Regions from separate parts of the Halobacillus salinarum genome, predicted to be linked through region 1. Evidence: predicted binding sites of a transcription regulator. Region 1 holds the regulator's gene; the other holds the start of a gene.

Region 1 (5,237 bases):
CCGAATTCAGTCAAACTCCGAATGCCAGCGACTTTGTTCTGGGAGTCAGACCGTGGGTGATAAGGTTCATGGTCGAGAGGGAAACAGCCCAGACCGCCAGCTAAGGTCCCTAAGTGTGTGTTAAGTGGAAAAGGATGTGGAGTTGCTTAGACAACCAGGATGTTGGCTTAGAAGCAGCCATCATTGAAAGAGTGCGTAATAGCTCACTGGTCGAGTGACTCTGCGCCGAAAATATACCGGGGCTAAACACACCACCGAAGCTGCGGATTGATCTTACGATCAGTGGTAGGAGAGCGTTCTAAGGGCGGTGAAGTCAGACCGTAAGGACTGGTGGAGCGCTTAGAAGTGAGAATGCCGGTATGAGTAGCGAAAAAAGAGTGAGAATCTCTTTCACCGAAAGCCTAAGGGTTCCTGAGGAAGGCTCGTCCTCTCAGGGTTAGTCGGGACCTAAGCCGAGGCCGACAGGCGTAGGCGATGGACAACAGGTGGATATTCCTGTACCACCTCCTTTCCGTTTGAACGACGGGGAGACGCAGGAGGATAGGGAGAGCGCGCCATTGGATGAGCGCGTCCAAGCAGCAAGACGGCCGGATAGGCAAATCCGTCCGGTGGGAACGTCAAGCTGTGATGGGGAGGGAACTAAAGTACCGAAGCTCCTGAGTTCACACTGCCAAGAAAATCCTCTAGTGAGGAAAGAGGTGCCCGTACCGCAAACCAACACAGGTAGGCGAGGAGAGGATCCTAAGGTGAGCGGGAGAACTCTCGTTAAGGAACTCGGCAAAATGACCCCGTAACTTCGGGAGAAGGGGTGCTCCTCTGCCGAGGAGCCGCAGTGAAAAGGCCCAAGCGACTGTTTACCAAAAACACAGGTCTCTGCGAAGCCGTAAGGCGAAGTATAGGGGCTGACACCTGCCCGGTGCTGGAAGGTTAAGGGGATGCGTTAGCTTTTGGCGAAGCGCTGAACCGAAGCCCCAGTAAACGGCGGCCGTAACTATAACGGTCCTAAGGTAGCGAAATTCCTTGTCGGGTAAGTTCCGACCCGCACGAAAGGTGCAACGACTTGGGCACTGTCTCAACGAGAGACCCGGTGAAATTATACTATGCGTGAAGATGCGCATTACCCGCGACAGGACGGAAAGACCCCGTGGAGCTTTACTGTAGCCTGATATTGAATGTTGGTACAGCTTGTACAGGATAGGTAGGAGCCAGAGAAGCCGGAGCGCCAGCTTCGGTGGAGGCGCTGGTGGGATACTACCCTGGCTGTACGGACATTCTAACCCAGGACCGTGATCCGGTCCGGAGACAGTGTCAGGTGGGCAGTTTGACTGGGGCGGTCGCCTCCTAAAAGGTAACGGAGGCGCCCAAAGGTTCCCTCAGAATGGTTGGAAATCATTCGCAGAGTGTAAAGGCACAAGGGAGCTTGACTGCGAGACCTACAAGTCGAGCAGGGACGAAAGTCGGGCTTAGTGATCCGGCGGTTCCGCATGGAAGGGCCGTCGCTCAACGGATAAAAGCTACCCCGGGGATAACAGGCTTATCTCCCCCAAGAGTCCACATCGACGGGGAGGTTTGGCACCTCGATGTCGGCTCATCGCATCCTGGGGCTGTAGTCGGTCCCAAGGGTTGGGCTGTTCGCCCATTAAAGCGGTACGCGAGCTGGGTTCAGAACGTCGTGAGACAGTTCGGTCCCTATCCGTCGTGGGCGTTGGAAATCTGAAAGGAGCTGTCCTTAGTACGAGAGGACCGGGATGGACACACCGCTGGTGTACCAGTTGTTCCGCCAGGAGCATCGCTGGGTAGCTACGTGTGGACGGGATAAGTGCTGAAAGCATCTAAGCATGAAGCCCCCCTTGAGATGAGATTTCCCTTACCTCTAAGGTAATAAGATCCCTCAGAGACGATGAGGTAGATAGGTCCGAGGTGGACGCGTGGTGACACGTGCAGCTGACGGATACTAATCGATCGATGACTTATCTAAAATGAAAAGCGGAAGCGACTGTTCAGATCCGATTGGCTAAGCAAACTCGCAGGAAGGCTGGGGTTTTTCAGCCTGGATGAGAGATCGCTTCGATCACGAGGATCTAGGAGCTGCAGCTAGACATACAACCATGACGTTCGTTTGAATGTGCACTTATCCAGTTTTGAGGGTTCACCTCAACAATCCAAATGATGTGGTAGTAACGGCGAAGAGGTCACACCTGTTCCCATGCCGAACACAGCAGTTAAGCTCTTCAGCGCCGATGGTAGTCGGGTCGATCCCCGTGAGAGTAGGACGCTGCCACGTCAAATAACAACCAGAAGCTATTGCTTCTGGTTTTTTTGTATAGGAAACTATTCGCTGCATAAAGTGATAAATAGGGAGGAAATCGTAATGGAGTGGACAGAGATGATAAATGAACATGTAACAATTTTTTTGAGTCGTCTTCTCGTTGCATTAGTCCTTTCAGGGCTGATTGGTTTTGAAAGGGAATTAAAAAACCATTCCGCGGGATTCAGAACTCATATTATGGTAGGTGTAGGCGCGTGTCTTATGATGCTGTTATCTTTATATGGTTTTCAAGATTTCATTGAAGAGTACGACAATGTAAGGTTTGACCCTGCACGCATCCCATCTTATGTGATCAGCGGCATCGGTTTTCTCGGTGCGGGTTCAATTATTGTCCACGGGAGTACAATCCGCGGTTTAACTACGGCTGCTTCAATTTGGACTATGGCTGGCATTGGTTTAGTAGTTGGCGCAGGGATGTATGGTTTAGCGGTATTAACTACCGTTCTTGTGCTGCTTAGTTTGATATTCCTTAACAAGCTTGAAAAACAATATTTTGGTAATCATATGAAAAATCATTTTCTCGTCATTGGTGAACGTTCTATACAAATTAATGAATTACTATCTATATTCGACCATTATCAATTAAGTACCCGGAGAGTCGAAATCCAGCAGGAGCAGGATGGAAACCGCAGGATTGTGATTGAATTAGAGAAGCATCAAGAATTTAATGATCATCTCCTTGTTGACCAATTATCACAAATCGATCATGTTGTTAGCGTGAAACACCGCTCCTAAAGAGGACTGCACAAGAATTTTTGTGTAGTCTTTTTCTATGTTTTAAGAAAAAGAAATTAAGGGAAAGATGAGTGATGTACTTAAAACATTTTAGTTGCGAATAAGAAAAAATTGAGTATAATGAAATTAAGGTCAAAGATAGTCAAAGTCAAAAGAGGGGGAGGGGAAGATGCGGAATATTTCCGACATCATTGAAGAATATCTAAAAAATATTCTTGATAAAGACCAGGAAAAGACCATTGAAATTAAACGTAGTGAAATTGCCGACCATTTTCAATGTGTGCCTTCTCAAATTAATTATGTGATTAAAACAAGGTTTACTGTGGAAAAAGGATATATAGTAGAAAGTAAACGGGGAGGCGGTGGATATATCCGTATTACACGGATTCAACACCGCACCGAGGCTCAATTAATCGATGATATTATTGAAATTATTCAGCCGAGAGCTACCCAATCTGCTTCCGTAGATATTGTGGAAAGATTACTGGAAGACAACATCATTACGACACGAGAAGCCAACTTAATGTTGAGTGTTCTGGATCGTGAAGTTTTAGCTTTTCCTCTTCCTTTAAGAGATGAAGTCCGCTCAAGAATCATGACAGCCATGCTTCTCACGTTAAAATATAAAAGCTAATCCAGGAGGGAGAGAATGGTATGGAATGCCAAGAATGTAACCAACGTCCTGCTACGGTTCATTTAACTCAGGTTATTAATGGTCAAAAAACTGAAGTCCATGTCTGTGAACAATGTGCAAAAGAAAAAGGATATATGAACTATGGTGAAGAAGCTTTTACATTAAACGATCTTTTATCTGGACTTTTTAATACAGAAGGTACTCATCCTATCAGTGGTCAAAAATCTCAGTCCTATTCACATTCTCAGCAGCTGAAGTGCCCTACCTGTGGATTGACGTACAAAGAATTTGCCAGATTAGGTAAATTTGGTTGTGCTGACTGCTATAAAACTTTTGATGATAAATTAAATCCTATCTTTAGAAGAGTTCACAGCGGAAACACTCAGCACGATGGTAAAATTCCGCATCGGCAAGGCGGTGATCTTCATTTGAAAAAAGAAGCCGAAGATCTTAAAGCCACTTTGCAAAAGCTAATAGAACAAGAGGAATTCGAAGAAGCTGCCAAAGTCAGAGATAAAATTCGCTCCTTAGATAGCCAGCTTCATCGAGGAGAGGATGGTGAATAAAAATGTCCTTGCAGCAATTTATGAACGAAGCAATCAGCCCCTGGATGAAGCAGGATGGTCCAGACAGCGATATTGTATTAAGCAGCAGAATAAGGTTTGCTAGGAATTTTTCACAATATCCGTTTCCGATTGTAGCCGGTGAGGAAACGTTAGAAAAAGTATTAGAAGTTTTTAAAAATGAGTTTAAGCATCAGTCTTTCCGAGACTATAAGGATTTTGAAATTGTTCAAATGAACGATCTACAGTCTATTGAAAAGCGGGTTTTAGTAGAAAAGCATTTAATCAGCCCGCATTTGGCAGATCATTCAAAGCACTCTGCGGCAATGGTTTCTCAAAACGAACAAGTTTCCATTATGATTAATGAAGAGGACCACATCCGCATACAATTATACTTCCCAGGATTTCAGCTGGACCGTGCTCTTGAGCAGGCTTCGCAGCTCGATGACTGGCTGGAAGAAAAGATTGATTATGCATTTGATGAACACCGCGGTTATTTAACCGCCTGCCCTACCAATGTAGGTACGGGGATGAGAGCTTCTGTAATGATGCATTTACCTGCTTTAGCAATGACGCAGCAGATCAACCGGATGACACCGGCGATTAATCAGCTCGGCTTGGTCGTTCGAGGGATTTATGGAGAAGGAAGCGAAGCTCTTGGCAACATTTTCCAAATTTCCAACCAAATTACACTGGGTAAATCAGAAGAGGATATTGTTGAGGATTTACACAGTGTAGTAAAACAATTGATTGATCAGGAAAGACGGGCAAGGCAGGCGATTATGAACAGGTCGGCTGTGCAGCTTGAAGATCGGATCTTCCGTTCTTACGGGGTGTTAAAAAACAGCCGCATTATTGAATCTAAAGAAGCAGCAAAATGTTTATCCGACTTACGCTTAGGCATAGACCTTGGCTTTATCGATCATATACCGAAAACGATACTAAATGAGCTGATGGTTTTAACTCAGCCAGGATT
Region 2 (5,237 bases), 1.4 Mb from region 1:
CGCGCACAAACATTAGTCAATACGACTAGTCTAAAACCAAAGGAGTTAAGAGAAATTATTTTAGAAAGATACCGGGCTCAAGAGCAGCAGGTATTTTCTGTCCAAATGGTCTCCTTTGGCTTTAAATACGGAGTGCCGATTGATGCAGATCTTATGTTTGACGTTCGATTTTTACCTAACCCGCACTACGTCGATCACATGCGCCCGCTGACAGGATTGAACTCTGAGGTTTCCTCCTACGTATTTAAATGGTCGGACACGCAGAAGTTCTTAGAAAAATTAAAAGATCTTCTTCAATTCATGCTTCCTCAATACAAACGGGAAGGGAAGAGCCAATTGGTTGTAGGAATAGGATGTACAGGAGGACAGCACAGATCTGTAGCGATCGCGGAGTATTTAAGTGAGTATTTCTCAAGTGATTTTGTAACTCACGTCACGCATAGAGACATAGACAAAAGAAAGGGTTTATCCTAAATGACAAATCCAACAGAACCACGAGTGGTTGTGATCGGAGGGGGGACTGGGATGCCGGTCCTCTTGCGCGGTTTAAAGTACTTTCCAATCGAGCTGTCAGCGATCGTTACCGTTGCTGATGATGGGGGAAGCTCAGGAAGACTGCGTAAGGAATTAGAAATTCCTGCTCCTGGCGACATTCGGAATGTAATTGCTGCCTTATCGGAAGCAGAACCGATGCTTCTCGACTTGTTTCAGCATCGGTTTACAAATGGAAACGGGTTAACCGGGCACTCAATGGGGAATCTTCTGTTAGCTGCAATGGCTTCCATGACAGGGGATTTTTATCACGGGATTAAAGAAATCTCACGTGTGTTAAATGTGAAAGGGCATATCTATCCGATTGCTAATCATTCAATGAGTCTGCATGCGGAAATGGAAGATGGAACGATCGTGACTGGAGAATCGAGCATTCCCATGCAGAATAAGCGTATTAAGCGCGTGTTTGTCAGCCCTGCTCCGATCAATCCATTGCCTGAAGCAATTCAAGCTGTAAAAGATGCTGATTTGATTGTCATCGCCCCCGGAAGTCTCTACACGAGTATTCTCCCGAACATAATCATACCTGAAATTGGGCAAGCTTTACGAGAGACGAAGGCCAAAGTCACGTACGTATGCAATGTGATGACCCAGGAAGGGGAGACTGCCGGATACACAGCTGCTGATCACGTGCAGGCACTGTTTGATCACATCGGAAAAGGGTGCATTCATTCTGTCATTGTTCATAATGCACCAATAGATCAATCGGTACGAAAGGTTTATGCTGAAGAGAATGCAGAACCAGTTGTTTATGATATGGAACGGATTAAAGGCATGGGACTGCAGATTATTGAAGAAGATATCATTGATCAGAGCCAATCCATGCTGAGACATGATACTACTAAGCTCTCTCATTTGCTTTATTCCATGATTTAGAGAGCTGACGAGGAGGTGGAGGTTCATGTCCTTTGCATCAGAGATAAAAAAAGAACTAACGAACGTAGAAGCAGAGAATTTCTGTTTAGAATCTGAGCTGGCTGCTCTGGTACGCATGAATGGAACGTTCTCATTTTCTAACAGGGAATATGTGCTGGATGTGCAGACAGAAAACGCAGCGATTGCCAGAAGAATTTATATGCTTATTAAAAAGCTTTACCCTTATCCAGTAGAACTGCTCGTACGAAAGAAAATGCGTTTAAAGAAAAATAACGTATACATCGTCCGCTTAAAGGAAAACGCAGAAAAAGTCTTAAGGGACTTAGAGATCTTGAACGGCCCGCTTTCCATTAACCCGAATATACCTGAGAAGTATTTGCAGGATACGAGCTGTAAGCGTGCGTATTTACGTGGAGCTTTTTTAGCTGGTGGGTCTGTTAACAACCCGGAAACCTCTTCTTATCACTTAGAAATCTATTCTAGTGACGAGGAACACAACGAAGCGTTGTGTAAGCTCATGAACAGCTTTGGGTTGAATGCACGCACCTTGGAAAGAAAGAAAGGGTTCATTACCTATTTAAAAGAGGCTGACAAAATAACAGAATTAATTAGTAACATAGGTGCTCATCAAGCTTTATTTAAATTTGAAGATGTGCGAATCGTGCGGGATATGCGGAATTCCGTGAATCGTCTCGTAAATTGTGAAACAGCGAACTTGAATAAGACGATAGGGGCCGCCTTTCGACAAGTAGAGAACATTAAGTTTATTAAACGAACTGTAGGACTAGAAGCCCTCCCTGATAAACTCCAGGAGATTGCTTCACTGCGGCTGCAGCATCAGGAAGTTTCTCTTAAGGAACTGGGGGAACTTGTTTCTGGGGGAAGGATCAGCAAGTCCGGCATTAATCATCGTTTGAGGAAAATTGACGAATTTGCTGATAAAGTTCGTAGAGGAGAAATCATTGAAAACAGTTAAAACTAATGTATTCTTCTCTTATTCATGCTATAATGATATCAATTCTAAAACGCTTTCAAACGAGAGCGTTTTTTCGTACAAATTTTGGAAACGTTTTATGACGTTGGAGAGAGGAGAATTGTACATTGATCGAACGCGAGCTTAAGGTAGAATTGGATACGGGACTGCAAGCAAGGCCGGCTGCTCAATTCGTACAGCAGGCAAATTTATTTTCCGCTGATATTTTTATAGAAAAAGATGAAAAGCGAGTAAATGCAAAAAGCATTATGGGATTAATGAGCCTGGCAATTGGACACGGAGAAGAAATCCTTCTCATTGCCGATGGAAATGATGAAGAAAAAGCATTAGAGGAATTAACGTCGTTTATTTTAAAAAATTGAGGCATTCTTTGTGAAATAACGAACATAAAGTCCTTTAAAAACAATGAAAAAGCGTTGCGGCAGTTAAGCGCAACGCTTTTTATAACTATATTTTTATTGGGTTTTCTCCATAACCTTATCGATTAAGCCATATTCTACGGCTTCCTCTGCAGACATAAAGTTATCGCGGTCTGTGTCACGTTCAATGACTTCAATAGGCTGACCGGTGCGTTCAGAAAGAATTTTGTTTAACTTCTCGCGCATTTTCAAAATTCGTTTCGCGTGAATTTCAATGTCTGTAGCTTGACCCTGAGTTCCACCTAATGGCTGGTGAATCATGACTTCACTATTAGGAAGGGCATATCGTTTTCCTTTCTCTCCTGCATTTAGAAGGAAAGCCCCCATAGATGCAGCCATGCCTGTGCAGATGGTAGAAACATTTGGTTTAATAAACTGCATCGTATCATAAATGGCCATTCCGGATGTGATGGATCCGCCTGGTGAATTGATGTAAAGAGAGATATCTTTCTCAGGATCATCGGCTGCTAAGAACAAGAGCTGGGCAACGATAGAATTGGAGACGTTATCGTCAATCGCACTGCCGAGCATGATGATTCGATCTTTTAATAAGCGGGAATAAATGTCATAAGCGCGCTCCCCGCGGTTCGTTTGTTCAATAACTGTAGGCACTAAATTCAATTTAATTTCCTCCTTTTTGATCAGAACATTAAGATTATGTTTTTATCATACAATTAAGGTCAGTAAAGGTCAAACAAAATGAATGCCTTTCTCTCTCTTTATTCTTCTACCATCTTTCCCCAAATAAAATGGAATAAACGTGTGAAAATGATTTCCTGAGACTCAGGAAAAGGAAATAAGAAAATTTATAAATTCTTTCTGAGGAATCCTTGCGTTTTTTTATTGTTGTTCGTATAATGAATATTGCATGTCGCTTTGCGCCCGTAGCTCAGTTGGATAGAGCGGTAGATTCCGGTTCTACGTCAGTCGGAGGTTCGAATCCTCTCGGGCGCGCTAATCTATAAGACTTCTGTTGCTGTAATAAGCTGCAGAAGTCTTTTTTTGTTAATAATGGAAAAGGTTTTCCCTGGGAGTTTTTCTAAAACAGCGGGTTTGTTCCTCTAAGATTAAAAGGAGAAATTTCATTCGACAGCGTTCCCCTTAAAAAGTAGTAATATTTATGTTATGGTAATTTAAAGAAGTTGTTTATTATTTAAGAATAACGTTTGGTGATGTGAGTGAACTCACCTGATTACCTGTCTTATAACTTACATATAAATTACACATTAACTCTACATTTATTATACAAGCTATTTCTTAATAGTTTTGTTATGGTAATGTAGTTTTTTAATTTATTTATTTATGTTATGCTGGATTTTGTAGAGATGAAACTGCTGTTTCTGCTCATTGGAATAGAAATGGGGTTATTATGACAAATATTATCCGTTACAAAATGTTGTCGACGGAAAAAATTTCTGAAGATAGGCGAATTCACGTATTTGATATGCAGGAGCAACAAAAACTATCATTTAATTACGAATCATTAAAAAGGACACCTGACAATTACGCAGGTGAGGAACTCTCAGAGTTCTTACAAAAACGAAAATTAAAAATTGACCACGGTTTTTATGATCATACAGGACACGCTTCTTAGCGTGTCTCTTTTTTTGGTAAGATGGAATGAAAAGAGGTTGCAGGAGGGATTCCGTGCAGACGGTATATTTAATGAGTAGAGAAGGCTGCCATCTTTGCGAGGAAGTTCGGGCTTTGTTATCTATTCTGGAGCTCGAAAAGAATGTAAAGGTACAAGAGGTAAATATCGAGAATGATGAGGCCTTATTGAACCAATATATGCTGGAAATTCCAGTAGTGATCATCGGTGATCAAGAACTCCAGTATCCTGCCATTTCTCTGGAGTTATTAAGAGAGCGTTTACAATGAAAAATTGAAGGTTTTTAGCTTGCGCCTGGTTATTGTCACTGGTACTATTAATGGTGAAAAGGGTATTTTTTTGTACTAAGTGGGACAAAATACGGCTTGCCGGGACAATGTTATCCCAGCTATTAACCATTAAAGGGGCTTTTCCATGAGAGCTTTAATCGACCTTCAAAAAAAGTTATTCCCTGATGTGCTGGAAGTTATCCAGCGGCGTTACCAGCTGCTGCATTATATTCAGTTGATGCAGCCCGTAGGGCGAAGAACTCTCTCTGAAAACATGGAATTGGCTGAACGTACGGTTCGCACCGAGGTGGATTTCCTTAACAAACAAGGAGCAGTCGAGATCACATCTATAGGCATGAGCTTAACCTTTGAAGGCCAAAGCATTCTCGAACAGCTTGCCGAGTTTATTAAAGAAGTCACTGGAGTCAAGGTTTTAGAGCAGCAAATTAAGGATAAATTAAACCTAGACTACGTAGTTGTCGTTCCAGGGGATAGTGATGAACTTCATTGGGTAA

Evidence for each region. Region 1 encodes CtsR, which represses protease genes until heat stress. Its sites were predicted from a motif close to ATGGTCAATAAAGGTCAAACA; they were not measured.
Region 2: the regulator CtsR is predicted to act here: its motif matches at 3,518-3,538, upstream of clpP (ATP-dependent Clp endopeptidase proteolytic subunit ClpP).

What each region holds. Positions count from the first base shown of each region.
Region 1 covers NZ_CP095073.1:227,452-232,688, reverse strand. Annotated here, with positions in the region: rRNA gene MUN89_RS01315 (23S ribosomal RNA) at 1-1,978, shown strand, start outside; rRNA gene rrf (5S ribosomal RNA) at 2,171-2,284, shown strand; gene MUN89_RS01305 (MgtC/SapB family protein) at 2,372-3,064, shown strand; gene MUN89_RS01300 (CtsR family transcriptional regulator) at 3,234-3,698, shown strand; gene MUN89_RS01295 (protein-arginine kinase activator protein McsA) at 3,719-4,264, shown strand; gene MUN89_RS01290 (protein-arginine kinase McsB) at 4,267-5,237, shown strand, end outside.
Region 2 covers NZ_CP095073.1:1,585,933-1,591,169, forward strand. Annotated here, with positions in the region: gene rapZ (RNase adapter RapZ) at 1-474, shown strand, start outside; gene MUN89_RS08025 (gluconeogenesis factor YvcK family protein) at 475-1,428, shown strand; gene whiA (DNA-binding protein WhiA) at 1,454-2,404, shown strand; gene MUN89_RS08035 (HPr family phosphocarrier protein) at 2,530-2,784, shown strand; gene clpP (ATP-dependent Clp endopeptidase proteolytic subunit ClpP) at 2,878-3,462, opposite strand; tRNA gene MUN89_RS08045 (tRNA-Arg) at 3,720-3,795, shown strand; gene MUN89_RS08050 (hypothetical protein) at 4,286-4,435, shown strand; gene MUN89_RS08055 (glutaredoxin family protein) at 4,489-4,722, shown strand; partial or broken gene MUN89_RS08060 (sugar-binding transcriptional regulator) at 4,868-5,237, shown strand, end outside.